3 regions of the Variovorax sucrosi genome follow, and region 1 is predicted to be linked to each of the others. Evidence: predicted binding sites of a transcription regulator. Region 1 holds the regulator's gene; each other region holds the start of a gene.
What was found. The regulator FNR, encoded in region 1, switches genes on or off when oxygen is low (the NO sensors DNR and NnrR bind a similar motif). The targets are predictions, from matches to a motif close to TTGATNNNNATCAA.
Positions count from the first base shown of each region.

Region 2: the regulator FNR is predicted to act here: its motif matches at 4,772-4,785, upstream of ACSFBE_RS03875 (universal stress protein).
Region 3: the regulator FNR is predicted to act here: its motif matches at 4,100-4,113, upstream of ACSFBE_RS11650 (fatty acid desaturase).

Region 1 covers NZ_JBPJZU010000008.1:138,375-148,560, forward strand. The annotation lists gene ACSFBE_RS16925 (aldo/keto reductase) at 1-621, opposite strand, end outside; gene ACSFBE_RS16930 (heavy metal response regulator transcription factor) at 807-1,487, shown strand; gene ACSFBE_RS16935 (heavy metal sensor histidine kinase) at 1,465-2,898, shown strand; gene ACSFBE_RS16940 (DUF904 domain-containing protein) at 2,942-3,166, shown strand; gene ACSFBE_RS16945 (cell division protein ZapA) at 3,163-3,486, shown strand; gene ACSFBE_RS16950 (sulfite exporter TauE/SafE family protein) at 3,781-4,596, shown strand; gene ACSFBE_RS16955 (TRAP transporter substrate-binding protein) at 4,633-5,640, opposite strand; gene ACSFBE_RS16960 (TetR/AcrR family transcriptional regulator) at 5,733-6,404, opposite strand; gene ACSFBE_RS16965 (sulfite exporter TauE/SafE family protein) at 6,452-7,165, opposite strand; gene hemN (oxygen-independent coproporphyrinogen III oxidase) at 7,173-8,585, opposite strand; gene fnr (fumarate/nitrate reduction transcriptional regulator Fnr) at 8,738-9,454, shown strand; gene ACSFBE_RS16980 (hypothetical protein) at 9,435-9,686, opposite strand; gene ACSFBE_RS16985 (FixH family protein) at 9,697-9,978, opposite strand; gene ccoG (cytochrome c oxidase accessory protein CcoG) at 9,999-10,186, opposite strand, start outside.
Region 2 covers NZ_JBPJZU010000002.1:160,829-171,014, forward strand. The annotation lists gene ACSFBE_RS03835 (tripartite tricarboxylate transporter substrate binding protein) at 1-353, opposite strand, end outside; gene ACSFBE_RS03840 (response regulator) at 466-1,149, shown strand; gene ACSFBE_RS03845 (sensor histidine kinase) at 1,146-2,555, shown strand; gene ACSFBE_RS03850 (RNA-binding S4 domain-containing protein) at 2,558-2,983, shown strand; gene ACSFBE_RS03855 (hypothetical protein) at 3,100-3,279, shown strand; gene ACSFBE_RS03860 (hypothetical protein) at 3,333-3,620, opposite strand; gene ACSFBE_RS03865 (hypothetical protein) at 3,806-4,189, shown strand; gene ACSFBE_RS03870 (hypothetical protein) at 4,231-4,503, opposite strand; gene ACSFBE_RS03875 (universal stress protein) at 4,840-5,301, shown strand; gene ACSFBE_RS03880 (methyl-accepting chemotaxis protein) at 5,366-6,928, opposite strand; gene ACSFBE_RS03885 (malonate--CoA ligase) at 7,036-8,583, opposite strand; gene ACSFBE_RS03890 (enoyl-CoA hydratase/isomerase family protein) at 8,580-9,365, opposite strand; gene ACSFBE_RS03895 (Bug family tripartite tricarboxylate transporter substrate binding protein) at 9,375-10,186, opposite strand, start outside.
Region 3 covers NZ_JBPJZU010000005.1:184,846-195,031, forward strand. The annotation lists gene fmt (methionyl-tRNA formyltransferase) at 1-458, shown strand, start outside; gene ACSFBE_RS11635 (AzlC family ABC transporter permease) at 458-1,195, shown strand; gene ACSFBE_RS11640 (AzlD domain-containing protein) at 1,254-1,592, shown strand; gene ACSFBE_RS11645 (phosphoglycerate kinase) at 1,662-2,855, shown strand; gene ACSFBE_RS11650 (fatty acid desaturase) at 2,921-4,030, opposite strand; gene pyk (pyruvate kinase) at 4,234-5,682, shown strand; gene fba (class II fructose-bisphosphate aldolase) at 5,797-6,861, shown strand; gene ACSFBE_RS11665 (phosphoribosylaminoimidazolesuccinocarboxamide synthase) at 6,954-7,859, shown strand; gene ACSFBE_RS11670 (META domain-containing protein) at 7,873-8,316, opposite strand; gene ACSFBE_RS11675 (tetratricopeptide repeat protein) at 8,353-9,273, opposite strand; gene purE (5-(carboxyamino)imidazole ribonucleotide mutase) at 9,310-9,879, shown strand; gene ACSFBE_RS11685 (5-(carboxyamino)imidazole ribonucleotide synthase) at 9,876-10,186, shown strand, end outside.

The sequences.
Region 1 (10,186 bases):
GTAGTCGTTCTCGTGGTGCGTCACACCCACCAGCCGGGTGAAGCCTTCCTTTTTCCAGCTCTCCATGAGGGGAACCGCCACATCGACATTGACGAGGCTGTGACACTGCATCACGTCGAACCTGCTTCGCCACAGCCGCAGCTGCGATTCGCGCAAGCTCTTCAGTGCATGGCCCTCGTCCGCCAGGAACTCGCCCGTCACCCACAGCTTGTTGGCGATGAAGAGCTGTTCGTTGTTGCCCGTGCTGCTTGCGAGATCGCCGATGGTGACCTCGGCGCTGCCGTACAGCGGCGACGTGTCGAGGACGCGGACACCGGCGTCCCAGTAGCGCTTCGCGACCTCCGCGAGGTGGCTGCGCGGCGCGCCGGGGAGAAGATCGAAAGTCAGGAAGGTGCCCAGACCCAGCGCCGGCAGCACGTCGCCTGTGCGCTCGACGCGCTTGGTGATGATGCCGGGTGCGGCGGTAGCGAACCGTGGCGCCGTCGTGGCGCCTGCAGCCGTCTGGGCGTGGGCCAGGCTCCAGGGCAGGGCCGCGGCCGCAGCGCCGAGGCCCACACCCTGGCGCAGGAACCCACGCCTGTCCGATCGGGCGTGAAGGGAGCGATGAAATGAATCTGGCATGGTCGATGCTCCTGGTGCTGAAAAGAGGCGGGGCTTGCCGAGCGTTTCGGTCGACATGCGCGTCGGCTCGAGCCGGGCTCCATCTTTCAAGCTCAGATAACCGATGCATCGCGGGCTGATTACAGTTTCGTAATCAGGGGGCATTCGGCGGCGTCGGACAATGGCCGCCACGACGAAGAGGGACCATGCACAGACTGCTAGTCATCGAAGACGACCCCGGCGTGGCCGACTATCTGCGCCAGGGCCTGGCCGAGAGCGGCTATGCCGTCGATGTGGCCATGACCGGCCCGGAGGGCCGCGCCATGGCGATGGCGGGCAGCTACGCCGTGGTGCTGCTCGACCTCATGCTTCCCGGCATGGATGGCTTCGAGGTGCTCAGGGGCATTCGCGAAAGTGGCCACACGCCGGTGCTCATGCTCACGGCCCGCGATCGCGTGGACGACCGCGTCAAGGGGCTGAGCGCGGGCGCCGACGACTACCTGGTCAAGCCCTTCGCGTTTTCGGAGTTGCAGGCACGGGTGGCCGCCTTGATCCGGCGCGGCAACTCGGCCTTCACCGAACAGACGCTGCTGAGCGTGGCCGACCTGGCGGTGGACTTTGCCGCGCACACGGTGCGCCGCGACGGCAAGCGCATCGAATTGAGTCCCAAGGAATTCCAGCTGTTGTCGGTGCTGATCCGGCGCAAGGGCCAGGTCGTCACGCGCACGACCTTGGCCGAGCGGGTCTGGAATGTCCACTTCGACACCGAGTCGAACATGGTGGAAGTCGCAGTCCGCCGCCTGCGGGCGAAGATGGACGACGACTTCCCCTTGAAGCTCGTCCACACCATCAGAGGCGTCGGCTATGCACTCGAAGACCGCAGCTGAGTCGTCTTCCATCGTCTCGAGCCTGTCGCTGCGGCTGGCGTTGCTGGCGGCGGCCTTGCTGAGCCTCATGGCGGTCTGCGTCTACCTGGCGGTGACCGCGCTGCAGGTGAAGGCGCAGGAGCGCCTGCTCACGCTGAAGGTGAACAAGCTGACCGAGACCGCGCAGCTCCTGCTGCGCGCTGACGACAACCGCTTCGCGGCACTGCTGCAGAGCAACGCCGGCAGGCGGCCGGGCACCCGGCTGGAGATTCACGGCGCCGACGGCCGCCCGTTCTATGCCGACCCGTTCACCGAGCCGCACCAGCTCTCCCCCCATCAGCGCGCTCGCCACTTCAGCCTGCACGCTGCGCCGGGCGAGGTGGCGCCCGTACTGCAAGGCAGTTTCACCATCGACGTGGCACCGGACGTCCAGCTGGCACAGACGCTGTGGAACTTGTTGGCCCTGGCGACGCTCATCGGCACCGTCGTGGCCGGCCTGCTGTCCTTTCTGGTCGTCCGACAGGGGCTGCGGCCCTTGGGCCGATTCGCTGCCGAGACCGAAGCCATGAGCAGGAGCGCCACACCAGGCCATCTGGCGTTGGCTCCCCGCAGCAGCCGCGAACTCGCGCCCCTGGTGGCGCACTTCAACCAGCTGATGACGCGCCTGCGCGCGAGCCGGGAGCAGTTGGAGTCCTTCAATGCCGATGTGGCGCACGAACTGCGCACGCCATTGACGACCTTGATCGGCAACACTGAGCTCGCGCTGTCCCGGCCGCGCGGGGTGGAAGCGCTGACCAGCACCCTGGTTTCCAACCTCCAGGCGCTCCAGCGCATCGGCACCCTGGTCAACGACATGCTCTTTCTGGCGCGCGCCGACGGCGGCGACACCGCACGCCTCGGCCGGGCGAGGAGCCTGCGCGCGCTGATGCAGGACATGGTGGACTATCACGAGCCGGTCGCCAGCGAACGCGGCGTGACGCTCGCAGTACAGGGCGACCTGGTGCTGGCGGTCGACGAACCACTCTTCCTGCGCGGGCTGTCCAACCTGCTGAGCAATGCCACCCGCTATGCGACGCCGGGCACGGCAGTGACGGTCCTGCTCGACGCCGAGGGGGGCATGCCGCAGCTGGGGGTGCGCAACGAGGGGCCGGCGATTGCGCCCGCGGACTTGCCCCGGTTGTTCGACCGGCTCTACCGCGCCGACGCGTCCCGGTCCCGCGATGGCATGCATTGCGGCCTCGGCCTGGCCATCGTTGCGGCCATTGCGCGCATGCATGGCGGGCGGGCCTGGGCGCACTCCGATGCGGCCTGTACCGTCATCGGCTTCACCCTTGCGCCACCACGCCCATGGCGCCCCCCCGGAGAAGAGCTGCTGCGCGGCGAGCAACGCCCGAACGATGGCTTGAAGCGCGGCGCCTGGGTGGCGGGTTGAGGCGCAACCGCGCCCGGCGGGCCGCCCCCTACAATCTCCAACCATGCCCGCACCGAGCCCCATCGATCAGATCGCCGAGCGCGTCGAACGTTTGCTCGTGCGCCACGAAGAAGTCCAGCGCACCAACGCGTTGCTGCAAGCGCAGGTCGAGGCGCTCACGCGCGAGCGCGACGGGCTGAAGTCGCGGCTCACGGCGGCCCGCACGCGCATCGACGCGGTGCTCGAACGGCTGCCGATCGAACCGTCTCAGGATTCCAGCACCTCATGAAACAGATCGAAGTCCAGATCATGGGCCAGAGCTATCTGCTCGGCTGCCCCGAGGGCGGTGAAGCGCAGCTGCGCGAAGCGGTGGAACGCGTCGATGTCGCCATGTGCAAGATCCGCGACGCCAACAAGGTGAAGGCACGCGACCGCATCGCGGTGCTGGCGGCGCTCAACCTCGCCTTCGACCTGGGCCAGCAGCCGCCGGCCCCCGCACCAGCGGCGCCACCGTCGCTCGAGACCGCGCCCCATCTCGACGCCGAGCGCGCTGCACAGCTGGTCCGCCGCCTCGACCAAGCGCTGGCCGGCGACGGTCACCTGCTCTGACAAATAGTCCGTCGGCCTACACGGGCGAGGCGTTGGAGGCGTAAAATTGGACCGGTCTGCAGTGCGCGTCGGGCTTAATATTTCCTTGTTCCAATGCTCTCCGGAGCCGGGCTTGGTACATCGCTAGACGGGCGTGATCATCTCGCGTCAGATGAACCCGAAGTCTTGCTGCCCTCGCCCACCTGAACCCTGGTTCAGGATGCGGGTCCGGCGCATTCCACTGCAGACACCTTATTCACCGTCCAACGGCCCCTTTCGAGGGGCCGTTGTCCTTTCTGCCGAAAGCCACCTCGCATGCCGCTCGAACCGCTCCTGATCGCCGAACTCGCTCTGCTGGGCATCGCCACCGGTTTCCTCGCCGGGCTGCTGGGCATCGGCGGCGGCATGGTGATGGTGCCTTTCATCACGATCATCCTGGGCCACCGCGGCGTCGCGCCCGACCTGGCGGTGAAGATGGCGATCGCCACCTCGATGGCCACCATCATCTTCACGTCCATCTCGAGCGTGCGGGCGCACCACCAGCGCGGCGCGGTGCGCTGGGACATCGTGCGGCGGCTGGCGCCCGGCATCGTCATCGGCAGCCTGATCGGCAGCCTCGGCGTGTTCGCGCTGCTCAAGGGCACGGCGCTGGCCATCTTCTTCGCGCTCTTCGTCGGCTTCTCGGCCACGCAGATGTTCCTCGACAAGAAGCCCAAGCCGACGCGCCAGATGCCCGGCACCGCGGGGCAGCTCGGCGCGGGGGGCGTGATCGGCTTCATCTCTGGCCTGGTGGGCGCTGGCGGCGGATTCATCAGCGTGCCCTTCATGACCTGGTGCAACGTCGCGATCCACAACGCGGTGGCTACCAGTGCGGCGCTCGGCTTCCCGATCGCCGTGGCCAACGTGGCGGGCTATATCGTGAGCGGCCTGAACGTGCAGCAGCTGCCGCCCGGCGCCTTCGGCTACATCTGGCTGCCGGCGCTGGTGGTGATCGCCGCCTGCAGCGTCTTCACCGCGCCGCTGGGCGCCAAGGCGGCGCACAGCCTGCCGGTGAAGAAGCTCAAGCGGGTGTTCGCCAGCGTGCTGTACCTGCTGGCGGCGTACATGCTCTGGAAGGGCCTGCAGGGCTGAGCCCCGGCGACGGCAAGCGCCAGCGGCGCAGCGCCCTCAGCGGCGCAGCTTCGCCAGCTCGGCCTGCAGGTCCTTCAGGGTCGCCTCGCCCACGCTGGCGCTGTACTTCGCGATCACCGGCTTGATCTTCTCCTGCAGCTTGGCCTGTTCCGCCGGCGGAAGCTCCGTCACCTGCATTCCCGCCTTCTTCAGTTCGTCCAGTTGCGAGGCGGCTTGGTCCCGGGAGACGGTGCGCTGGTACTTGCCGGCTTCCAGTGCCGCGCTCTGCAGGATCTGCCGCTCGGCAGCGCTCATGCCGTCCCACACCTTCTTGCTGACGATCACCGACTGCGGGTTGTACTGGTGGTTCGTCATGGCGAGGTACTTCTGCACCTCGGCGAAGCGATTGGCGAGGATCACGCTGACGGGGTTCTCCTGGCCATCGACCGCCCGCTGCTCGAGGGCCGCATACAACTCGGGAAAGGCCAGGGGTGTCGGATTGGCATCCAGCGCCTTGACCCAGTCGATGTTGATCGGGCTCGGGATCACGCGCAGCTTGAGGCCGGCGATGTCGTCCACCTTCAGGATCGGCCGCTTGCTGTTGGTGAGGTTTCGAAAGCCCAGTTCCCAGTAGGCGAGGCCCACGATGCCGCGGTCGGCCAGCTTGGCATGCAGCGCGGTGCCGAAGGGCCCGTCGACCACCGCATCGACCTCGCGCGAATTCGCGAACAGGAACGGAAAATCGTAGACGGCGAATTCCTTGACGTGCGCGGCCAGGATGCCGGAGTTGAGCACCGTCATCTCGACCGTGCCGCCTTGCAGCGCCGACACCGTCTGCACATCGCTGCCGAGCACGCCGCCCGGGAACAGCGTGACCTTGATCTTGCCGCCGGAGCGGGCCGCCACGATCTCTGCGAAACGTTCGGCCCCCAGCACGGCCGGATGCCCCTTCGGGTTCTGCAGCGCGAGCTTGAGCGTGCGCTCCTTGATGTCTTGGGCGCTGGCGGTGCCGATCGCCAGGAGGGCGAAACTGGCGGCCACCGCCTGAATGAACGAACGTCGCATGGGAACTCCTTGGTCTGTGCACGCTGGCCGTCAAATAATGTACGAACTGGTTAGTTTGTCTATCGCGGGTTTCCCCGTGGCCGACCGTTGATTCAGGCGCGCACATAGCGCACCACCATCTCGGTGATGCTGTCGCGCCGGGCGGCCACGGCGGCGCGCGAATCCAGGTTGCGTTTGAAGATGAGCGAGAAGGTGTGCCGGTTCGCGACGTTGAAGAAACTCAGCGCACTGATCGACATGTGCAGGTCCACCGGATCGATGCCGGCGCGGAACACCTGGCTCACGACGCCGCGCTGGTACACGTCGCGGACGGCGTCGATCGCCGGCACGTTGAGCTGCTGGATGATCTTGCTCTGCGCCAGGAACTCGCCGCGGTGGATGTTCTCGTTCATCACCAGCCGGATGAAGTCCGGATTGGCGCGCTGGTAGTCGACGGTGAACGCCACCAGCTTGCGAAGTGCCGCCTCCGGCGCGAGGTCGGCGAGGTGCAGCTGCGCCTCGATGCTGCGGATCCGGCTGTAGGCCTGCTCCAGCACCGCGAGGTACAGGCCTTCCTTGCTGCCGAAGTAGTAGTAGATCATGCGCTTGGACGTGCGCGTGGCCTGCGCGATGAGGTCGATGCGCCCGCCCGCGAAGCCCTTTTCGGCGAACTCGCGCGTCGCCACCTCGATGATGTCGGCGCTGGTGCGCTGGCGGTCGTTCGTGCGTTCGGGCTTCGCGCGCCGTACCGGTTGGTCGGCAGGCGTCTTCGGCGCTGAGGTCATGCCCCCAGTTTACGGATCGCCGCCGCGGGGCGCGCCATCGCGCCGCCCTACGCGCACCAGATCGCGATCTGCCGGCTCAGGTCGTGCCACACGGCCTGCAGGGCCACGGCCGCCAGCAAGGCGCCCGCGATGCGTGTGCCCCACTCGCGCCGCACGGGGCCGATGCCGTTGCGCAGGTGCCGCCACAGCCAGGGCGCCAGCAAGAGCCACACGCCGCTGCCGAGCGCAAAGGCGGCCATGACCGCCGCGCCCTCCAGCGGCCCGTTGCCGAGCGCGGCGAGCATCAGCGCCGAATACAGCAGCCCGCAGGGCATGCCGACCCAGAGTGCACCGGTGGCCAGCACGCGCCAGGACGAGCCCGCGAGCGGCTTGAGCCCGCGCGCCAGCCATCGGCCCAGCCCATGCGCCCACAACGGCTGCCGGCCCGACGCGGCCAGCACGAGGCCCCACGCGAACACGAAGACGTGCATCAGCAGCCACGCCGGCCGCAGTGCGGCGACCTGCTCGCTGGCCAGCGCCAGGCTCTGCACGGCGGTGGCGGCGATGGCGCCGCCGAGGGCATAGCCGGCCGCGCGGCCCACATGGAATGCGATTGCGGCCGGCACGGTCGGCGTGGCCGCGGGCAGCGCCACCACCCCGCCACCGGGCGGCGACCGCACGATGCGGATCACGCCGGCGCACGCCGCGCCGCACATGGCGACGCAATGCGGCCCGCCGGCCAGGCCCATCAGCAGCGCGGTTCCGACAAGGGCGGTTTGCATGGCCGACCTAGATGATGCGTGAAAAGCGCGTGCGGTTGCGGTCGGCTTGCAGGTAGCGGTCGAACACCATCGCGATGGCGCGCACGAAGAACCAGCCGGTCGGCGTCACGTCGATCTCGTGCGCGCCGAGGGTCACCAGGCCCTGCGCGGCCAGCGGTTCGAGCGCTTCGAGCTCGGCGGCGAAATGCCGGCGGAAATCGATCAGGTGTGCCAGCCCGATCGACTCGAAGTTCACCTGCCCCTGGCACATCAGCGCCATGATCACCGCGCGCCGCAGCACGTCGTCGCGCGACAGCGCCAGGCCGCGCACGACCGGCAGGCGCCCCTGGTCGAGCAGGTCGCAGTACTCCTCCAGCGTTTTCGCGTTCTGGCTGTAGGTGGCACCGACGCGGCCGATGGCCGACACGCCCAGCGCCACCAGGTCGCAGTCGGGCTGCGTGCTGTAGCCCTGGAAGTTGCGGTGCAGCCGGCCCTGCCGCTTGGCGATGGCGAGCGCATCGGTCGGCAGCGCGAAGTGGTCCATGCCGATGTAGACATAGCCCGCCGCGGTGAGTGCGGCGATCGAGCGCGACAGCATGTCGACCTTGGTCGCCGCGTCGGGCAGCTCGGCCGCCTCGATGCGGCGCTGCGGCTTGAAGCGCTCCGGCAGGTGGGCATAGGCATAGAGCGCGATGCGGTCGGGCCGCAGTTCGCAGATCTGCGCCAGCGTGCGGTCGAAGGACGCCGCCGTCTGCTTCGGCAGGCCGTAGATCAGGTCGACATTGACCGATGCGAAGCCCAGGCGCCGTGCGGCCGCCACCAGGTCGAACACCTGCGCCGCGGGCTGGATGCGGTGCACCGCCTTCTGCACGGCGGGGTCGAAGTCCTGCACGCCGAAGCTCAGGCGGTTGAAGCCCATCGCCGCCAGTTTCTCGAGCCGGTTCTCGTCGATGGTGCGCGGGTCGATCTCGATCGAATACTCGCCGTCGGGCGCCAGCACGAAGGCGCTGCGCAGGATGTCCATGAGGCGGCCGAGCCCCGTATCGTCGAGGAAGGTCGGCGTGCCGCCCCCCAGGTGCAGCTGGCTCACCAGCGCGCCGCGCCCGAGCTGCGCCACCTGCAGGTCAACCTCGCGCGCCAGGTAGCGCAGGTAGTCGTCGGCGCGCTCGTGGTGCCTGGTGACGATCTTGTTGCAGGCGCAGAAGTAGCACAGCGAATCGCAGAACGGCACGTGTACATAGAGCGACAGCGGCAACGCCCGGGCGCTGCTGCCCAGGCGGCGCTGGCGCAGCGCCTGCGCGTAGTCGTCGCTGCCGAAGGCCTCGACGAAGCGGTCCGCCGTCGGGTACGAGGTGTAGCGCGGGCCGGAGACATCGAAGCGCTTCAGGGTCGCCAGCGTCATGGCGGGTGCGGCGAATTCGGAAAGGATGGTGGATGGCATGGTGGTGGGGCGCGGAGGGCTCGTCGACTGTGCCGCCAACGGGGCCCGTCTTCATTGACGCCCGTCAAGCCTGCGCGCCCGCCGCTCGCGAACAATTCCCTCAAACCACCGACGCGTCGGCAGCACCCTCCCCGCCTGCCCGCCCGCAGCCCATGACCCCCGAAACCATCAAAGTCGCCTGTTCCAACTGCAACCTGCGCGAGTTGTGCATGCCGATCGGCCTGCAGCCCGCCGACCTGAAGCGCATCGACGAGATCGTCGCCACGCGCCGCAAGCTGAAGCGGCGCGAGACGCTGTTCCACAACGGCGAGCGCTTCACCTCGCTCTACGCGATCCGTACCGGCGTCTTCAAGACCCGCGTCACCTCCGAGGACGGCCGCGACCAGGTCACCGGCTTCCAGATGGCCGGCGAGATCATCGGCCTGGACGGCATCGTGAACGACCACCACACCTGCGACGCCGTCGCGCTGGAAGACGCGGAAGTCTGCGTGATGCCCTTCGACCGCATCGAGGAACTCTCGCGCGAGGTGACGGCCCTGCAGCGGCATGTGCACCAGATCATGAGCCGCGAGATCGTGCGCGAGCACGGCGTGATGCTGCTGCTGGGCAGCATGCGCGCGGAGGAGCGGCTCGCTGCCTTCCTGCTGAACCTGGTGCAGCGCCTGCATGCGCGCGGCTTCTCGCAATCGGAGCTGGTGCTGCGCATGACACGCGAGGAGATCGGCAGCTACCTCGGACTCAAGCTCGAGACGGTGAGCCGCACGCTGTCGAAGTTCGTCGAGGACGGCATCGTCGCGGTGCAGCAGCGCCATGTGCGCATCGTCGACGCCGACAAGCTGCGCCGGTTGGTCAACCCTCCGGCGTGTTGACCTCGCGCCGCGACATCGCGAGCAGCGCGGTGAGAGCGCTCGAGCCCATCGCCAAAATCCAGAAGACGAAGAAGCTCGCGGTGTAGAGCCCCTGGCGCGACAGCGGCAGCGGCTCGCCGCGCCAGTGCACGTCGCTCGGGTCGACCAGGGCGAACACCAGCATCTCGACCACGCAGGCCAGCAGGAACGAGGGCCAGAGGATCCAGGCCAGGCGGCGAATGCGACGTTTCATCGGATCTGGCTCAGCGCTTGGGCAGCGGCACGTCATCGCTGGGCGTCGCGGCATGGTTGCGGCCGGCCTGCGCCGGCATCAGCTTCTTGTCGGCCAGCGTCTTGTTGATTTCGACGCCCCGGCGGTAGTAGTCCTCTGCCACCACCGGATCGGGGGTGTGGATTGCCAGCCACAGCGTGACGAAGCCGGCGACCACGACGATCGCCGGGCCGGCGATCACCATCCAGACCAGCGGGAACTTCCACCACGGTTCGGCGGGCGTGGGCACGGGGGCGGCTGCAAGGGTGTTCATGGCAATGTCTCTTTCGCGGTTCAGCGGGGGACGAGGAAGATGGCCTTTTCCGAAACACGCGCCGCGCCGTCGGCGGACTGCACCTCGAAATGGACCGAATGCGAGCCGGCCGGCGCGGCGCCGTACGGCAACTGAAGGCGCACCGCGACCCAGCGCGACTCGGCCGGCAGCACCTCGACGGCATCGCCCGAAGTCACGGCCAGGCCCG
Region 2 (10,186 bases), on a different contig from region 1:
ATGCGGGCGATCGGCGTGGCCTGCTCGAGCTTGACCGGCGGCTTGCCGGTGATGATGCCGCCCAGCATGACCGAGCCCATGACCATCAGCGCGTTCGTGTCGCCCTTGGAACCGTTGACGAACTGCGCCAGGCCGAGCGCGCCCGCGGCGCCGCCCTTGTTGTCGTAGGTCACGGTGTCGGCCACCTTGGCATCGGTCATCGCCTTGCCCAGCGCACGACCGGTGGTGTCCCATCCGCCTCCGGGGTTGGCCGGGATCATCATCTTGATGTTGGCGGCGGCGCGGGCCGTCAGGGGAAGCGCGCCTGCGGCGGCCAGTGCGGCCAGGGACTTCAAAAAGGTGTCACGACGCATCGAGGTCTCCTTGTGTGTGGATCTGTGAGGAAGCTGAACGCCGCTATGATGCGCCGCCCTGCTGTCAGTTGGCTGTCCGGCACACTGGGGTAAACACCGAACTCCCGCACCGATGAAGCTCCTCCTGGTCGAAGACGACCCGACGATGCAGACCACCCTGCAACGCACACTCGGACGGCGCCGCATCGACGTGCGCGTGTGCGGCGACGGCGCCTTGGCCCTGGCGCAATGGCAGGCGCTCGAGCCCGACGTGGTGGCACTCGACCTCAACCTGCCGAACCTCGACGGCCTGCAGGTGCTGGCGCAGGCGCGGGCAGCCGGCCTGCGCACACCGGTGCTGCTGCTGACGGCCCGCGGCACGGTGGGCGACCGCATCGTCGGCCTGAACGCCGGTGCCGACGACTACCTGCCCAAGCCCTTCGACCTGGACGAACTGGAAGCGCGCTTGCGGGCGCTGCGTCGCCGCCACCAGCAAGGCGATGGCGGCGATGCACCGGCCGGCCCGCAAGCGGTGGGCGGCTTGCGCTACGAGGCCGACAGCGGCGCCATTTATCACCGCGCCGAGGTCATGGAACTCACACCGCGCGAGCTGGCCCTGCTCAAGGCGCTGATGATGAATCCCGGCCATGCGGTGAGCAAGGAACGCCTGTTCGAGCTGGTGTTCCCGGGCGAAGCCGACGTGCAGTACGAGGCGGTGGAAGTGGTCGTCTATCGGCTGCGCAAGAAGCTGGTGGGCACCGGTGCCGCCCTGATGACGCTGCGCGGGCTGGGCTACCTGCTGCGCGAAGAGCCTTGAAGCGGCCGCGCGTCTCCTCGCTGCGGGCCCGGTTGCTCGGGGGCATCCTGGTGCCGGTGGCGATCGTCATCGCGGTCAACAGCGTGAGCCTCTACCGCCAGAGCCTGGCCGCCGCCACGCTTGCCTACGACCGCACCCTGCTTGCGTCGGCCAAGACCATCGGCGAGCAGCTCGACGTGACCGGTTACGACGACGCGGCGGTGCTGCGCGCGGTAGTCCCCTACTCCGCGCTGGAAGCCTTCGAGGCCGACAATCAGAGCCGCATGTACTACCGCGTCTCCACGCAGAAGGGCGACATGATCTCGGGCTTCGACGAAGTGCCGTTCTGGCGTGGCACGCTGCCGATTCGTCCCGCCTACGCCTCGCTGGTCGACTTCTACGACGCCGAGTTTCGCGGCCAGCCGGTGCGCGTCGCCGTGCTGCTGCAGCCGGTGGCCAGCTCGGTGGGCCGCGGGATGGCGGTGGTGCAGGTGGCCGAGACCCTCGAACTGCGCCAGACCCTGGCGCGCAAGCTGCTGCTCGACACGCTGTGGCGCCAGGCCGTGCTGCTGGGCGTGATCGCCTTCGTCACGGCGCTGGTGGTGCAGCGCGCCACCCGACCGGTGCGTGCGCTGGGCGAAGCCATCGAAGCGCGGCCGGCGGACGATCTCTCGCCGATCGAAGCCCCCGATGCGCCGCGCGAACTGCGCCCGCTGATCGACGCGACCACGCGGGTCATGGCCCGGCTGCAGGAACTGCTCGACCACCAGAAGCGCTTCGTGCGCGACAGCGCCCACCAGCTGCGCACCCCGCTCGCGGTGCTCAAGGCGCAGGTGCAGTCGGCGCGCCGCGGCGACGTGCCCGCCGACCAGGCGCTCGGCGAGATCGACGCCACCGTCGCGCGCGCGACGACGCTGGCCAACCAGATGCTGTCGCTCGCCAAGGTCGAGCAGTTGCGCCAGCAACCCGAATCGAGCACGCTCGACCTGGGCGAGGTGGTGCGGCAGGTGGCGCTGGACGTGTCGCCGCTGATTGCCGACAAGGCGCTCGATTTCGAACTCGACGCGGCCGCCACGCCGGTACTCGCCCACCGCTGGATGCTCCAGGAGCTGACGCGCAATCTGCTGCACAACGCCATCAAGCACAGCCCGCGCGGCGGCAGTCTGTCGGTGGGCGTGCATGCCGAGGGCGGGCAGGCGCTGCTGCGCATCGCCGACGCCGGCCCCGGCATCGCGCCGGAATTGCGCCAGCGCCTGTTCGCGCCCTTCTCTGCCGGCGACATGGCCAGCGGCTCGGGGCTCGGGCTCGCCATTTGCCGGGAGATCGTGCGGGCGCTGGATGGACGCATCGCGCTGGACAACCGCATCGTGGGCGGTCGTGTGGTGGGGCTCGATGCCACCGTGCGGCTGCCGCTGGAACAAGGATAGGCATGGACCGTCTGCGGATCGACAAGTGGCTTTGGGCCGCTCGCTTCTACAAGACCCGCTCGCTGGCCGCCGACGAGATCGGCAAGCACCGGGTGCAGGTCAACGGCGACGTGGCCAAGGCCTCGCGCGAGGTGAAGGCGGGCGACACGGTCGCATTGCGCCAGGGTGCGGTGCAGCGGACCGTGGTCGTGCGGGGCCTGAGCGGCCAGCGCGGGCCGGCGCCGGTGGCGCAGCAGCTCTACGAGGAGACGGCGGACAGCATCGCGGCGCAGGCCGCGGCCCGCGAACAGCGGCGTCTGGGCAGCGAGCCGGCGCTGAGCATCGAACAGGGCCGCCCCACCAAGCGCGAGCGGCGCAGCCTCGACCAGGTCAAGGGCAGCTGGGGGCCGCGCTGGAGCGCCAGCCTCGATGACCCGGACATCGAATAGCGGTCGCGCGCCCTCGGTCGGAAGCGCTTAGCCGAATGGCGTATTGAGCGCCGGATGCCCCGCGCGCAGACTGCGGGCTCGCTCTGGCCGCTTCAACGATCACCCAAAGCACGCACATGGAAACGCTCTCGCAAGCACAGTTCTTGGCAGCGCTCGCCGCGGCGATTGCGGTCGGTGTCGGCATGCTGATGAGCTTGAACCACTCTCAGCGCGTGCTGACGCAGGCCATGGCCGCACGCGTCGCGGCATCGATTGCCACCCTCGACGAGCCCGTGCGGCACGGCCGCGAGAACTGAACGCGGACGGCGGCTCTTTCGCACGCCCTGCCCCCTCAGGGACCTCAGAGACCTCAAAAACGGCCGAGCAGGCGCTTCCGGGGCGTCACCTGTGCCGTCACCCGCCGGTCCTGCGGCATGACCAGCGGAAAGCGACGCAGCATCCGCTGCCCCTGGGGCGTGACCGCCTCCACCGTCGCCGGCGGTTGGTCATAGCCATACAAGGTGCGCACCGGCAAGGGGATCGTGGCCTTCACATGGCCGGCCAGACGCAGCACGCGCAGATGATCCACCTCCTCCCCGGAGAAAAGGTTGACCGGCAGCGCGACCTGGGCGAGTTGATGCAGAAGACGAAGTGACACGGAAATGACTCTGGCTGGATGACGCGACGGCGCTCGGTCGCACGGACGGGGCGGATGGACTGATTTTCGGCGGATGCGAGGGTGCTGAATATGCCGCGGCGCAGCAACAAAGGCCGGGGGGCGTGAATAAGTTGACACTGTTTAACAGTGGTCGACATCCATACTCGGGGTCCCTGGAGGTGCTCATGAGTCAATGGGAAGTGGAATTCGCCGGCGCCGTGGCCCATCTGGAAACGGCCTACGCCGTGGATCAGCGCGCCTACGACGAACTGCGCGATCCGCTCAAAGCCGCCTGGGCCCTGCTCCCCACCTGGATGTGGCCGGAGCCCGAGCGGGTCGGCGCGTTGCTGCGTGCCCGCATCGACCTGGTGGCGGCCGAAGACGAGGTGCGCAGCCTGGTGCGTCGGCAAAGCATCGCCATCCGCAACGCTCGGGCGCGCCGTCTGGCGATGTACCAGCGCCGCGCCTTCGCGCAGACCGCGCCCGATGAACTCAGCGGCCCGGCGGCGCTCGCGGCTCTGTCGGCCGCGGCGCTCATCCCCGCCGCCGAGATGCCGCACCGGGCCTGAGGCGAACACGCCCGGCCGGCTCCGGGCCGGATACCGGCCACTTACTGAATCGTCGTGTGGGCCCCGTCGAACGAGGGGCTGATGAAGCACGGTGCGGCCCGCTCACCACGACGCGGACCGTTGGCACCACCGGCCGCCTGCAGGGCCATGTAGCCGGCGGCCAGCGCCGCCTGGTAGGTCTTGGCCGGTGCATCGGCCGCGTCGATCGGCTCGTAGACACCGGCGTCGTCGTTCTCTTCCTGGAGCACCCAGAAGAACAGGCCCGGCCAGGGTTCGTCCACCGTGAGTGCAATGCGGCGCAGATTGGCAGTCATGTCGTGTTCCTCGTCGGGCCGGGCCCGTGGCTGTTGTGTGTGTCGGCCCCTGGGGGGACGAGTGCTTTGGTTCGCAATCGATAACGTTTGTCACCGTTTTGTCGATAGGTGTGATTAGGCCCGGGTTTGTGCGGAGTACCTCCCAGCGCGGCCGCCGGATGTAATGCTTTTAGTGACAAATCTCCCGAAACCTAGAGGTCGTTAGTACTCATTTTTGGATTCGACGATCCATGATCCGCCCGGCGCCTGCCTCGGCGCGCGCAGAAACTTGATCCACCGCAAGCCTCGTGCATACCGTCGGTGCAACATGCGTTGAACGCTTCCAAGGAGAACACCATGTACCGCTACATCCTGGTTCCACTCGACGGCAGCAAGACGGCCGATCGCGGCCTGCGCGAGGCGATCCACCTGGCCGACGCGCAGAAGGCCCCGGGCAAACTGCATCTGGTGCACGTCATCGACGAGTTCCCGACCCTGGTCGAGCTCTCGTCGATGAACAACTTCGAGCTGTCCATCCAGCGTCTGCGGGACGACGGCCGTGCCTTGCTGGAGCGGGCCGCGCGGACGGTCACCGAAGCCGGCGTGGAGGTCGACACGCACCTGTGCGAAGTGACGCAGGGACGCATCGCCGATGCGCTGGTGGACGAGGCCCGCAAGACCGGTTGCGACCTCATCGTGATGGGCACGCACGGCCGGCGCGGCTTCAGCCGGCTGGCGCTGGGCAGCGATGCCGACCTGGTGGTGCGTGCGAGCACGGTGCCGGTGCTGCTCGTGCGCGACCCCTCGGTGGAAAGCTGAAGCCCGCAGGGGGCGCGCTGCTCGCGGCAGAGCCGGTGTCCGGCCGCGGCACGGCCTCTGCCGCCTACGCGCCGCCCGACAGCTTGAAGATGCTGACGGCCGCGACGAGTTCGGCGGCCTGGTCGCGCAAGGAGCCCGCGGCAGCCGCCGCTTGTTCGACCAGCGCGGCGTTCTGCTGCGTCGCCTGGTCCATCTGGGTGACAGCCTGGTTGACCTGCTCGATGCCCTGGGTCTGCTCCTGGCTGGCGACGGTGATCTCGCCCATGATGTCGGTCACCCGACGCACGCTCGCCACGATCTCGCCCATGGTCTGACCGGCTTCGGCCACCTGCTGGCTGCCGGTGCCGACCTTGTCCACCGAATCGTCGATGAGCTGCTTGATCTCCTTGGCCGCCGCCGCCGAGCGCTGGGCCAGGCTGCGAACTTCGGACGCCACCACCGCAAAACCGCGCCCCTGCTCGCCGGCGCGGGCGGCCTCGACCGCGGCGTTCAGCGCCAGGATGTTGGTCTGGAAGGCGATGCCCTCGATCACGCCGATGATGTCGACGATCTTCTTGGACGACGCATGGATCGAGCCCATGGTGTCGACCACCTGCTGCACGACCGTGCCGCCGCGCAATGCCACCGCCGAGGCCGAGGCGGCCAGCAGGTTGGCCTGGCGCGCGTTGTCGGCGTTCTGCTTGACCGTGGCTGTCAGCTGCTCCATCGAGGCCGCCGTCTCCTCCAGCGAACTGGCCTGCGCTTCGGTGCGTGACGACAGATCCTGGTTGCCGGCGGCGATCTGCCCGGACGCCGTGGCGATGGTGTCGGTGCCATGCCGCACCGTGCCCACCACCTCGGCCAGGCTGTCGTTCATGGTCTTCAGCGCCTGCATGAGGCGGCCGGTCTCGTCGCCGCTTCGCACGTCGATGTGGCTGCTCAGGTCGCCCGCCGCGACCATCTGCGCCAGTTGCACCGCCTGCGACAGCGGCGCCGTGATCCCGCGCGACAGGCGCCAGGCGAGGACGGCGCCCAGCACCAGCGCCGCGAGCCCCATGCCGATCACGAGCTGCTGGGCCCGGCGCTCCCTCTGCTCCGCCTCGGACAGGACTTTCGCCAGCACCGCCTTCTGGAGGTCGACCACTTCCTGCACCGTCTGGATGTAGCTTTCCCGAGCGGGCAGGACCTTGTCCTGTGTGAGCCGACGCAGCTCTGCCGGCGAGGCCCCCTCGCCTCCTTCCTTTTTCAGCTTGATCACTGCCATGCGGGTGTCGTTGTAGGCGGTCCGCGCCTTCGCCACCTTGGCGAGCGCGGCCCGCCCTTCGGCCGACACGATGCGCTTGTCGAGTTCGCCTTGCAGCTGGGTCACCGCCAGGCTTTGCCGGCTCATCCCGTCCGCGAAATAGGCCTCGTCTTCCGGTGTGGAAGCCTTGATGAGCGCGATGGTGCGCACGCTGTTCGCCACGATGCCGGCGATCCATTGCTGCGACAGGCTTTCGTTCAGGGCCGCCTCGTCCATGAGAGGCACGATGTTCGCCATCTGGCGAAGCGTGTACAGGCCGACCGCGGAGGTGCCGACCAGCAGTGCAAGCACGCAGGCGAAGCCCACGCCGAGCCGTGTACCGATGTTGAGATTGCTGAGTTTCACAGAGGATCCGGTTGATGTGAGAAGTTCACATCACCAGATATCGGCGTCCCCGGCCAAAACTTGAGGGCCGCCCCGCGCGCATGCGGGCCGCCCGCACTGCACCGGCCTCAGCGCGGCGCGAACAAGCCCTTGTGCGCGTCCCGCAGCAGTGCCTTCTGCACCTTGCCCATGGTGTTGCGCGGCAGCTCCGGCACCACGAAGCAGCGCTTCGGGATCTTGAAGTTGGCGAGCTTCGCCTTGAGGGCGGCGACCACCGCGTCCGGATCGACGGTGTCGCCCGGCCGGGCCGTGACCACCGCCACGCCCACTTCGCCGAAGTCGGGATGCGGCACGCCCACCACGGCGCTTTCCGCGACGCCCGGCAGCTCGTTGATGAAGCCCTCGATCTCTGCCGGATAAACGTTGTAGCCGCCGCTGATGATCAGGTCCTTGCTGCGCCCGACGATGGTGACGTAGCCGAGGCCGTCGATCTGGCCCACGTCGCCGGTCTTGAAAAAGCCGTCGGCGGTGAACTCCTCCTTGGTCTTCTCGGGCATGCGCCAGTAGCCAGCAAAGACATTGGGGCCGGCCACCTCGATGTTGCCGATCTCGTCGGTGCCCGCCTCACGGCTCTCGCCGCCGTCGTCGGCCACGCGCACCCGCAGTTGCACGCCCGGCAGCGGAAAGCCGACCGTGCCACCGCGCCGCTCGCCCTGGACCGGGCGGTACGGGTTGGAGGTGAGCATGGCGGTCTCGCTCATGCCGTAGCGCTCCAGGATGGTGTGGCCGGTGCGCTCTCGCCATTCGTTGAAGGTCTCGATCAGAAGCGGCGCCGAGCCGGCGATGAACAGCCGCATGCGGGCGCAGGCCTTCTTGGTGAGGCCGGGCTCGGCCAGCATGCGCACATAGAGCGTCGGCACGCCCATGAAGACTGTGGCCTCGGGCAGCCGGGCCACCACGCGCTTCGGATCGAACTTGTTCAGCCAGATCATCTTGCTGCCGTTGATCAGCGCGCCGTGGATGGCGACGAAGAGCCCATGCACATGGAAGATGGGCAGCGCATGGATCAGCACGTCGCCCTCGGCCCAGCCCCAGTAGTCCTTCAGCACCTCGGCGTTCGAGCGCAGGTTGCGGTGCGTCAGCATGGCGCCCTTGCTGCGGCCGGTGGTGCCGCTGGTGTAGAGGATGGCGGCGAGGTCGTCCTCGCCGCACTGCGCGACGGTGTGCCGGTCGCTGCACTGCACAGCCACGTCGAGCAGCGTGCCGGTGCGATCGTCGTTCAGCGTGAAGACGTGGCGCGTGCCGGCGGCCTGCGCGATCGGGCCGACCCAGTCGGCATTGGCGCTGCTGCACACCACCACCGAGGGCTCGGCGTTGCCGATGAAGTACTCGATCTCGGCGCCGCGGTAGGCGGTGTTCAGCGGCAGGAACACATAGCCGGCGCGCAGCGTCGCCAGGTACAGCATCATCGCCTCGACCGATTTCTCCACCTGCACGGCGACGCGTGCGCCCGGCGCGAGGTCGAGCGCGGCGAAAAGATTGGCGATCATGGCGCTGGCGCGGTCGAGGTCGCGCCAGGAATAAGTCAGACCTTCATCGGTCTCGACCGCCACGGCGTCGAGGTCGGCGGGGAATGCGGCACGCAGCGCGGCGAAGAGGTTGGCGTTGGCGGTCATCGGGGGTCTCGGAAATCGGGCGTTCGTTTGGCCAGGAAGGCGGCGATGCCTTCGCGGTGTTCGGGAGAATCGGCGTAATCGTAGGCGCTCGGCAGCAGCGCCGCGAGCGGGGACGCGGCGCTGCGCGCGAGTGCTGCGAGCACCCGCTTGTTGGCGCGCGCGGCCTCGGGTGCGAGTGCGGCGACGCGGCGAGCCAGTGCGGCGGCCTCGTCGGCCACCTCGGCATCGGCAAGCACCCGCAGCAGGAAGCCGGCCTCGCGCAGACGCTGCGCGTCGTGCACGCCGGCCGCCAGCAGCATGTCGCGCGCCAGCAGGTCGCCGACGGCGCGGTGGACGATCGCCGCCTCGCGCGGTGCCATCGGAAAGCCCAGCTTCGCGATCGGCGCACCGAACTTCGCGGACGTGCCAGCCAGACGCAGGTCGCAGCAGCTCGCGATCTCGAGTCCGGCACCCATGCAGGCGCCTTCGATCTGCGCCACCACCGGCACCTCGCAGTCGAGCATCGCCTGCAGGGCGGCGCCCACCTCGTCCTCGTGGAAGGCGCGCAATTGCACCGGGTCGAAGCGAAAGCCCGGGTACTCGGAAATGTCGCCGCCGGCGCAGAAGGCTGCGCCCTCCCCGCGCAGCACGATGCAGCGCAGGGTGGCCTCGCCCGCGAAGCGCTCGAACGCAGTGCGCAGCGCCGTCCACATGGCGCGCGACATCGCATTCAGCCGCCCGGGGTGCGACAGCGTGGCGAAGGCGATCGGTCCTTCGCGTTCGATTCGGATCTCACCCGGCATGTGCGTGCATCACTCCAGCTTGGCGCCCGAGGCTTTCACCACGGCCGCCCAACGCTTGACTTCGGACGCCACGAAGCTGCCGTAAGCCGCGGTCGTGACAGTGGGGACCTCCGAGCCGTTGGCGGCCCAGATGGTCTTGAGCTCGTCGCTGGCCAGCGCTTTCTTCATCTCCTCGATGATCTTGGCCTGCACGTCCGCCGGCGTGCCCTTGGGTGCCCAGAGGCCGTACCAGGTGGTCACGGTGTAGTCGGGCAGCCCGACCTCGGCGGCGCAGGGCACGTCCGGGAAAGCCGGGTTGCGCTTGGCGCCCGCCATCATCAGCGCCTTGATGCGGCCGCCCTTGATGTGCTGCGACGAGGAACCCAGCCCGTCGAAGCAGACGTCGACGTTGCCGGAGATCAGATCCTGCAGCATCGGGCCGGCGCCGCGGTAGGGGATGTGGGTGATGAAGGTGCCGGTCTGCTGCTTGAAGAGCTCGCCCGCCAGGTGGTGCGAGGTGCCTGCGCCGGCCGAGCCGTAGTTCATCTTGGCGGGGTTGCGCTTGGCGTAGGCGATGAATTCCTGGATGGTCGGCTGTGTCACCCGCTTCGGGTTCACCACCACCACCTGCGGCGCATTGGCCAGCAGCATCAGCGGCACGAAGTCCTTCTCGATGTCGTAGTCCAGCCGCGGGTAGACCGAGGGCGCGATCGCATGGTGCACCGCGCCCATGAACAGGCCGTAGCCGTCGGCCGGCAGCTTCGCGGCAATGCTCGCGCCCAGCGTGCCACCAGCACCGCCGCGGTTGTCGATCACCAGCGTCTGTCCCGTCGTCTTCGAGA
Region 3 (10,186 bases), on a different contig from region 1:
ACGACAGCACGGCGCGGCTTCACGACCGGCTGGCGGCGATGGGCGGCCGCCTGATCGTCGATGCGCTGCACCGGGCCGCGGCCGGCACGCTGCAACCGGCGCCGCAGCCGGCCGACGGCGTGACCTATGCGCACAAGATCGAGAAGCACGAGGCGGCCGTCGACTGGATGCAGCACGCCGAGACGATCGTCCGCCGCGTCCGCGCCTTCGACCCCTTTCCCGGCGCCAGCAGCACGCTCGACGGGGTCGCGATCAAGTTCTGGGCGGCCCGAGCGCGCGGCGCCACGGTGGCCGAAGCGCCGGGCACGGTGCTGGCCGTGTCGCCGGCGGGCATCGAGGTCGCCGCGCACCAATCCATCGTCAGCTTCACCGAACTGCAACGCCCCGGCGGCAAGCGCCTGCCGGTGGCCGACTTCCTGCACGGCTTCGACGTGAAGGCCGGCCAGGTGTTCGGCTGATGTTCCTGAGCGCCGACATCCGCGGTCGCCCGACCTTCCGAGAGGGCGTTGCCCAGATGGCGCCGATGGCGTTGGGCATCGGCGCCTGGGGCCTGATGACCGGCGTGGCCATGGTCAAGTCGGGCATGAGCGTGATCGAGGCGCTGGCCATGACCTTCCTGGTCTACGCCGGCAGCTCGCAACTGGCGGCCATCCCACTGCTGGTGGCCGGCGCGCCGGCCTGGGTGATCCTGGCCACGGGCTTCTGCGTCAACCTGCGTTTCGTGGTGTTCAGCCTGCACCTGCGGCCCTACCTCATGCACATGCCGCGCTGGCGCCGGATGGTGCACGGCTACCTGACGGCCGACCTGAGCTACGCGACCTTCACCACGCGCTACACATCGCCGCCGACCACGCGCGACGAGGAGCGCGCGCAGGAGGCCTACCTGACCGGCGGCTACTTCATCACGTGGTGTTCGTGGATGGGCATGAGCACCGTCGGCATCGCACTGGCCAACCTGATCCCGCAGGCCTGGGGCCTGGGCTTCGCCGGCGTGCTCAGCCTGGTGGGCATCCTGTGCTCGATGGCGACCACGCGCCTGCGCATCCTGTCGGCGCTAATCGCGGGTGCGACGGCAGTGGCGGCCTATGCGCTGCCGCTCAAGCTCAACATCGTGACCGGCATCGGCGTGGCCGTGCTGCTGTGCTTCTGGCTGGAGAAGCAGTTCGTGCGGGATCCGGCAGAGGTGGATGGATGAGCGCCGCCCGGCCGCCCGAAGGCGCTCAGCACCGCAGCCCGCAGGGCGGAGGTCTTCCATGAGCGGCGTGACCGATTTCTGGAGCCTCGCCATCATCGTCGGACTGGCCGGCGTGAGCGTCCTGACGCGCTGCTTCTTCTTCATCCTCGACCGGCCCTGGGGCCTGCCGGAGTGGGCGCACCGCGCGCTGCACTACGCGCCGGTCGCCGCGCTGGCGGCGGTCATCGTGCCGGAGATCGTGATGACGCAGGGCCACCTCGTGTCCACCTGGCAGGACGCGCGCATCTTCGGTGCCCTGGCGGGCTCGGCCTACTATTTCTGGCGGCGCGGCGTCCTGGGCACCATGCTGGTGGGTATGGCGGTGTATCTGCCGCTGCACCTCGGCCTTGGCTGGTAACGGGCGGGAAGCGAAAAACTACAATAGTTAAAGCTTTCTTATTCCTTTCACCTTCATCCCTCACCCCCCATGAACGTCATCCGCTTCACCGATCTCTGTGCGCAAGGCAAGGTTGCCGGCCAGCGCGTCTTCATCCGTGCCGACCTTAACGTGCCGCAGGACGACACGGGCCGCATCACCGAAGACACGCGCGTGCGTGCCTCGGTGCCCTGCATCCAGGCCGCGCTCGACGCTGGCGCGGCGGTGATGGTCACATCGCACCTCGGCCGCCCCACCGAGGGCGCCTTCAAGCCCGAGGATTCGCTGGCGCCCGTGGCCGAGCGACTGGCCGAGCTGCTCGGCCGCCAGGTTCCCCTGGTCTCGAACTGGGTCGACGGCGTCGACGTGGCGCCCGGCCAGGTCGTGCTGCTGGAGAACTGCCGCGTCAACAAGGGCGAGAAAAAGAACGACGAGACGCTCGCGAAGAAGATGGCAGCGCTGTGCGACATCTACGTGAACGACGCCTTCGGCACCGCCCACCGCGCCGAAGCTACCACCTACGGCATCGCCCAGTTCGCGAAGATCGCCTCGGCCGGCCCGCTGCTGGCCGCCGAAATCGATGCCATCACCAAGGCGCTGGCGCATCCCGCCCGGCCGCTGGTGGCGATCGTCGCCGGCTCCAAGGTCAGCACCAAGCTCACCATCCTCAAGGCGCTGGCCGAGAAGGTCGACCAGCTCATCGTGGGCGGCGGCATCGCCAACACCTTCATGCTGGCCTCGGGCCTGTCGATCGGCAAGTCGCTGGCCGAGCCCGACCTGCTCGACCAGGCCAAGGCGGTGATCGAGGCGATGCGCGCGCGCGGCGCCGCGGTGCCGATCCCGGTCGACGTGGTGACGGCCAAGACCTTCGCGGCCGATGCGCCGGCCACCGTCAAGGCCGCCGATGCGGTCGAGGCCGACGACCTCATCCTCGACATCGGCCCCAAGACCGCCGAGATGCTGGCCGCGCAGCTGCGCGAAGCCGGCACCATCGTGTGGAACGGCCCGGTCGGCGTGTTCGAGTTCGAGGCCTTCTCGCACGGCACCGAAGCCATCGCCCGCGCCATCGCCGAGAGCAAGGCCTTCTCGATCGCCGGCGGCGGCGACACGCTGGCCGCCATCGCCAAGTACGGCATCGAGAAGGACGTGGGCTACATCTCGACCGGCGGCGGCGCTTTCCTCGAGATCCTGGAAGGCAAGACGCTGCCGGCCTTCGAAATTCTCAGCAAGCGCGCAGCCGGCTGAAGCCCTCGCTGCACCCATGAAAAAGCCCGCATCCGCGGGCTTTTTGCTGTCGTGGCGGCCGAGCCTCAGGCCATGGCCGGTGCAGGTGCGCGCATCGCGCTGGTGGCGCGGCCCTGGAAGTCGGTCCAGCACTGGCGCGAGAAGTCGTAGAGCTTGCAGGCGCGGGCGGTGGAGAAGTACCACTTCCAGGAGAAGGGCTGGACGATGATGCGCTCGGGCAGCAGGTGCTCGAGCATTTTCTGGGCTTCCTTCAGCTTGTAGAGCGGGATGCTCATGTCCACGTGGTGCGCCGTGTGCTCCATGATGTGGTGCATCAGCGCGCCGACCTTCATCGGGAAGGTCAGGTGCACGGTGGTCGACACGAAGGGCTGGGCCCGTTGCCAGGCGGCCTTCTCGTCGTGCCACTGCACCTTCACATGGGTGTGGTGGCCGTAGATCACGAAGCCCATCATGTTGAACCAGAAGGCCATCGGCACCACGAAGCCGAGCAGCAGCGCCAGCAGCACCGACTGGCCGGTGGCCAGCGCCGCGGCCGTCAGCGCGGCGATCCACAGCACGGCGAAGCCGCTGACCAGCGCGCAGTCCTTGGCGAAGATCGGGCGGTAGCTGTTGCCCATCGTGGCGCGGGACGGGAACATCATCTTCTTCCACCAGATCTCGACCATGTAGTACAGGCCGGGGCCCCAGCCGCTGCGGTAGATGCGCTCGAGGGCGCGACGCACCGGCGACAGCGCGCGGTACTCGGCCTGCGTCAGCGGGGCCCAGACGAAGTCGACGCCCTTCAGGTTGGTGAAGCCGTGGTGCACCACGTTGTGCCCCATGTCCCAGAGGCTGTAGGCGGTGAGCGAGGGCAGGAAGGCGATGCGGCCCAGCCACTTGTTCAGGCGGCGGTGCGGCGTCAGGCTCTGGTGGCAGCCATCGTGGCCGATGATGAAGAGCCGGCCGATGACGAAGCCCGCCAGCAGTCCGGCGAGCAGTTTGAGCCAGACCGGCTTGAGCAGCACCGTCCCCGTGACGAGCGCGCCGAACAGCAGGTAGTCGAGCGCCAGCAGCACGAAGGCGCGCACGGTGGTGCGTTGCGAGATCGGGATCAGCCAGGAGCGGATGACCTTGCGGTGCGGCAGCGGCGCGTCGGGCGCGAGCGGGGCGGGAACGGGATCGGTTGGGGTCTGCATAAGCCGAGTCAAGGAAAGGAAGGACGACGGAGCACGAGGCGCACCGTAACGCATTCATCGGAAGGGGATATGACGAAGATCAAGCAGCGCCGGGTTGTCTGGGCAACCGTGTCGTATCGCGCAACGTCATCTTCACATGTGAGAATTGTGCCAAAACCCCGGTCCGCCTCCGGAACGGATTCCCGACAGCCTCAGGAGACACTGTGGACACGACCCGACTTCCCCGCCATGCCACCAAGATCGTCGCGACGCTCGGCCCCGCGTCGAACACGCTCGAACTGATCGAGCAGATGATCGTCCACAAGGTCAGCGTGGTGCGGCTGAACTTCAGCCACGGCACGGCGCAGGACCACATCGACCGTGCCGCCATGGTGCGCGAAGCCGCACGGCGCGCCGGCCGCGAAGTGGCCATCATGGCCGACCTGCAGGGCCCGAAGATCCGCGTGGGCAAGTTCGCCCAGGGCAAGATCTGGCTCGAGCCGGGCGCCAAGTTCGTGCTCGACGCCTCGCGCACCGAGCTGGGCGACGTCGACGCCGTCGGGCTCGACTACAAGGACCTGCCGCGCGACGTGAAGGCCGGCGACCGCCTGCTGCTCAACGACGGCCTCATCGTGCTGATCGTGAACCTGGTCAAGGGCCAAGCGGTGCACACCACCGTGCTGCTCGGTGGCGAGCTGTCGAACAACAAGGGCATCAACAAGCAGGGCGGCGGCCTCACGGCGCCGGCACTGACGGCCAAGGACATGGAGGACATCAAGACCGCGATGAGCTTCCAGGCCGACTACGTGGCGGTGAGCTTTCCGAAGAACGCGACCGACATGGAGATGGCGCGCCAGCTGTGCAACGTGGCGGCGGCCGAGTTCGGCCACCGGCCCGGGATGATCGCCAAGATCGAGCGGGTCGAAGCGATTCCGAATCTGGAAGAGATCCTGCGTGCCAGCGACGGCATCATGGTCGCCCGCGGCGACCTCGCGGTCGAGGTCGGCAACGCGGCCGTGCCGGCGCTGCAGAAAAAGATGATCCGCATGGCGCGCGAGATGGACCGCGTGGTCATCACCGCCACGCAGATGATGGAGTCGATGATCACCAACCCCGTGCCCACACGCGCCGAGGTGAGCGACGTGGCGAACGCGGTGCTCGACGGCACCGACGCGGTGATGCTCAGCGCCGAGACCGCGTCCGGCCGCTACCCGCTGGAGACCGTGCAGGAGATGAGCCGCATCTGCGAAGCCGCCGAGCAGGCCGAGGACAAGGCCCGCGACACCGACTTCAGCGGCCACACCTATGCGCGCATCGACCAGGCGATCGCCATGGGCGCGCTCTTCACCGCCCACCACCTGGGCGCCAAGGCGATCGTCGCGCTGACCGAATCGGGCTCGACCCCGCTCTGGATGAGCCGACATTCGGCGCACATTCCGGTCTATGCGCTGACCTCGCGCCTGTCGACGCAGCGCAAGATGGCGCTCTTTCGCAACGTGCGCCCGCTGCTGATGGATTCGCACACCGACCGCGACACCGCGCTCGAACACGCGGAGGCGCACCTGAAGAAGCGCGGCATCGTCCAGAGCGGCGATGTCTACGCGATCACCTGCGGGGAACCCATGGGTGCGCCGGGCGGCACCAACATGCTGAAGATCTGCCGCGCGACCTGAGCGCGACGCGCCACGCGGCGTTGCAGGCCGTGGGACCCGTCCCACAAGGGGGCTCGGTAGAATTGAGGCAGTTTTTCTTCATTCTTCATCTTCAATCCCCGCGAGGTATTTCCCATGGCACTCGTCTCGATGCGCGAACTGCTGGACCACGCAGCCGCCAACGGCTACGGCATTCCGGCCTTCAACGTCAACAACCTCGAACAGGTCCAGGCCGTGATGGAAGCGGCCAAGGAAACCGGCGCGCCGGTCATCCTGCAAGCCAGCGCCGGCGCGCGCAAGTACGCGGGCGAGGGCTTCATCAAGCACCTGATCCAGGCCGCGATCGAGAGCTATCCGAACATCCCGCTGGTGATGCACCAGGACCATGGCCAGAACCCGGACGTGTGCCAGGGCGCCATCGACCTCGGCTTCTCGTCGGTGATGATGGACGGCTCGCTCGAAGCCGACGGCAAGACCATCGCCAGCTATGAATACAACGTCGAGGTGACCAAGAAGGTGTCGCAGCTGGCGCACCGTGTCGGCGTCACCGTCGAAGGCGAACTGGGCTGCCTGGGCTCGCTTGAGACCATGAAGGGCGACAAGGAAGACGGCCACGGCACCGACGCCACCATGACGCGCGAACAGCTGCTGACCGACCCGGAGCAGGCCGCCGACTTCGTCAAGCGCACCCAGATCGATGCGCTGGCCATCGCCATCGGCACCAGCCACGGCCCGTTCAAGTTCACCCGTAAGCCCACCGGCGACATCCTGGCAATCGACCGCATCAAGGAAATCCACCAGCGCATTCCGGGCACCCACCTGGTGATGCACGGTTCGTCGTCGGTGCCGCAAGAGCTGCTGGCGATCATTCGCCAGTACGGCGGCCAGATCAAGGAAACCTACGGCGTGCCGGTCGAGGAAATCCAGGAAGCCATCAAGCACGGCGTGCGCAAGATCAACATCGACACCGACATCCGCCTGGCCATGACAGGCGCGGTGCGCAAGTTCCTGTTCGAGAACCCGGAAAAGTTCGATGCCCGCGAATGGCTCAAGCCGGCGCGCGAAGCCGCCAAGCTGGTCTGCAAGCAGCGCTACATCGAGTTCGGCTGCGAAGGCCAGGGCGCGAAGATCAAGGGCGACACGCTGCAGGTCGTGGCGGCCAAGTACGCCAAGGGCGAGCTCGCACAAGAAGTGCGTTGAGCGTCACCGCCATCCCCCGGCCACCGCTCGCGGTGGCTTTTTTCTGCGCGCACAATCTGCGTTCCCTTTCCGCTTTTCCCCCAGTTTTCGCCATGACCACCGTCCACACCTCCTCGATCCAAAGCCTGCCCCTGCTCGCGCGCGGCAAGGTGCGCGACAACTACGCGGTGGGCGAGGACCGCATTCTGATGGTCGCGAGCGACCGGCTCTCCGCCTTCGACGTGATCATGGGCGAGCCGATCCCCGGCAAGGGCGTGATCCTCACGCAGATGGCCCTGTGGTGGTTCGAGCGCCTGGGCCACCTGTGCCCCAACCACCTGACCGGCGATGCACCCGAAAGCGTGGTGACCGAGGCCGAGGTGCCGCAGGTCAAGGACCGCTCGATGCTGGTCAAGCGCCTGAAGCCGATCCCGGTCGAGGCCGTGGTGCGCGGCTACCTGGCCGGCAGCGGCTGGAAGGAATACCAGGAGAGCCGCTCGGTCTGCGGCGTGCCGCTGCCCGAAGGCCTGCGCAACGCCAGCCAGCTGCCGCGCCCGATCTTCACGCCAGCGGCCAAGGCGGCGGCCGGCGAGCATGACGAGAACATCAGCTACGAGCGCGTGGTCGAGATCGTCGGGCCGGCGCTCGCGCAGCAGATCCGCGAAACCAGCATCGCCATCTACGAAGCCGCCGCGGCCATCGCGCTGGCCCAGGGGATGATCATTGCCGACACCAAGTTCGAGTTCGGCCTCGACACCGACGGCACGCTGGTGCTGATGGACGAGGTGCTCACGCCCGACAGCTCGCGCTACTGGCCGGTCGAAGGCTACGAAGAGGCGCTGCGCAACGGCACCAATCCGCCGAGCTACGACAAGCAGTTCGTGCGCGACTGGCTCGAAGCCACCAAGGTCAACGGCAAGCCCTGGGACAAGACGCCGCCGGCGCCGCGCCTGCCGGCCGAGATCATCGAGAAGACCGCGGCGAAGTACCACGAGGCGCTCGAGCGGCTGACCCGCTGAGCCGCACGGCCGCTCAGCGGCTGTCCAGCACCGCCAGCGTGCGGCCGCCGTCGTCCAGCAGCATGAGTTGGGTGCCGAGCCGGCTGTAGCCGGTGGTGGCTTGCAGCGCGATCAGGAAGTTCGTTTCCATCGCGCTGCGCTCGGGCTCGATGCAGGCCATGCGCGTGGCCGCGATCGGGCCGATCTTCAGGCGATGGCCGGTGCGCTCGTAGCCGCCGCTGATGCGGTTGCAGCCGCCCGAGCCGCTGACGCGCGCGCCGTCGAACTGAAGCTGCGCATCGCGCCGCGGATCGGCATCGCGCAGGGCTGGTTGCGTGCCCACGCTGAGCAGGCGCCAAGTCAGCGACTCGATCGGTTCGTCCAGACTCACGCGGGTGCCGCAGCCGGCCAGCAGCAGGCTCGCCGCTGCGAACAGCAGCAGGACGGCGGGACGGGCAACACGGGCAAGGGGGCGCATGGCGGTCCTTCGGGCACAGGGCCTGGGCGGTCTCGATCAGCTCAGCACGATGCTGCTGAGCCGGCGGCGATAGGTGGCGACTGTCGGGTCGTCCGGCGGGATCTGGCCGTCGGCCACCTTGGGCTTGGGCGGCTCGATGATCTCCAGGATGGCGATGTAGGTCTTGCGCGCCAGTTCTTCGCTCCAGGCCTTGTCGCGCATCAGGATTTCGAGCAGCTCGTCCATCGCGTCGGTCCAGCGCTGCTCGGCCATCAGCAGCTGGGTGCGGGCGAAGCGGGCCTCGAAGTCGCGCTTGCCGGCGGCAATGCGGGCGTCGGCATCGGCCAGCGTCGGTGCGGCGCCGGTGGGCGGGGCGGCGAAGTCGATGGCGTTCATCCAGCGCTGCAGCGCGTCGAAGCGGCGCACCGCCGGCGCCTTGGCGATGACCGGCGCGAAGGCGACTTTGGCGTCGTCGCTGCGGCCCTGCTGCAGCAGCAGCTTGACGTAATCGAAGCGGGCGTCGTCGTTGGCCGGGTCGGTGGCCACGGCGTGCTGCAGCTTCTCGAGCGCGCCTTCGGTGTCGCCCTCGGCCAGGGCTTCCTGCGCGGCTTCTTCCACGGCGGCCGCTTCCAGTGCCGCCGCGGCCGGCACGTGCTTGTCGAGGAATTCGCGGATCTGCGCGGCCGGGATGGCACCGACGAAGCCGTCGACCGGCTGGCCGCCCTTGAACATCACGCAGAAGGGGATGCTGCGCACGCCGAACATCTCGCTGAGCTGGCCCGAGATCTGCGGCACCTTGTCGGCGTCGAGCTTGGCCAGCGTGAAGCGGCCGGCGTAGTCGGCCTCGAGCTTTTCGAGCACCGGCCCGAGCTGCTTGCACGGCCCGCACCATTCGGCCCAGATGTCGAGCAGCACCGGCGTGGTCATGGAACCGTCGATCAGTTCGGTCTGGAAGTTTTCGAGGGTGATATCGATCATCGGATGCAGATGGAGGCGAAACGTAAAATTGCGACCATGAACCAAACAATCCAGGTCGGCGTGGTGATGGGATCGAACTCCGACTGGGAGACGATGCGTCACGCGGTCGAGATTCTCCAGCAATTCGGCATCGGCCACGAAGCGCGGGTGGTGTCGGCCCACCGCATGCCGGACGAACTCTTCGCCTACGCCGACAGCGCCGCCCCGCGCGGGCTGGCCGCGATCATCGCCGGCGCCGGCGGCGCGGCGCACCTGCCGGGCATGCTGGCGGCCAAGACGACGGTGCCGGTGCTGGGCGTGCCGGTCGCCAGCCGCCACCTGCAGGGCGTCGATTCGCTCTACAGCATCGTGCAGATGCCCAAGGGCGTGCCGGTTGCCACCTTCGCCATCGGCAACGCCGGCGCGGCCAACGCGGCGCTGTTTGCCGTCGCGATGCTGGCCGTGGGCAACCCGCGGCTGCGCACGCAGCTCGACACCTTCCGCGCCGCGCAGACCGCCGCTGCCCAGGCCATGACGCTGCCGCCGCCCGAGGCCGGCGCATCGGCCGCGGCGCCGGCGGCGCCGGCGGTGTCGCCGTTCTCGCCACAGGGCGGGGGCGCGCTGTGAGTGCGCCGACGCCCTACGTCCTGCCCGGCGCCACGCTGGGCGTGATCGGCGGCGGGCAGCTCGGCCGCATGTTCGTGCACGCGGCCCAGCGCATGGGCTACTTCACGGCGGTGCTCGACCCCGACCCCGACAGCCCGGCCGGCCGCGTGAGCCATCACCACATCCACACCGACTACATCGACGTCGACGGCCTGGCCCGCCTGGCCGGCCTGGCCGACGCGATCACGACCGAATTCGAGAACGTTCCGTCGCCATCGCTGGTGCACCTTGCCGTGGCGCGCCCGGTCGCGCCCGCGGCCGCCTCGGT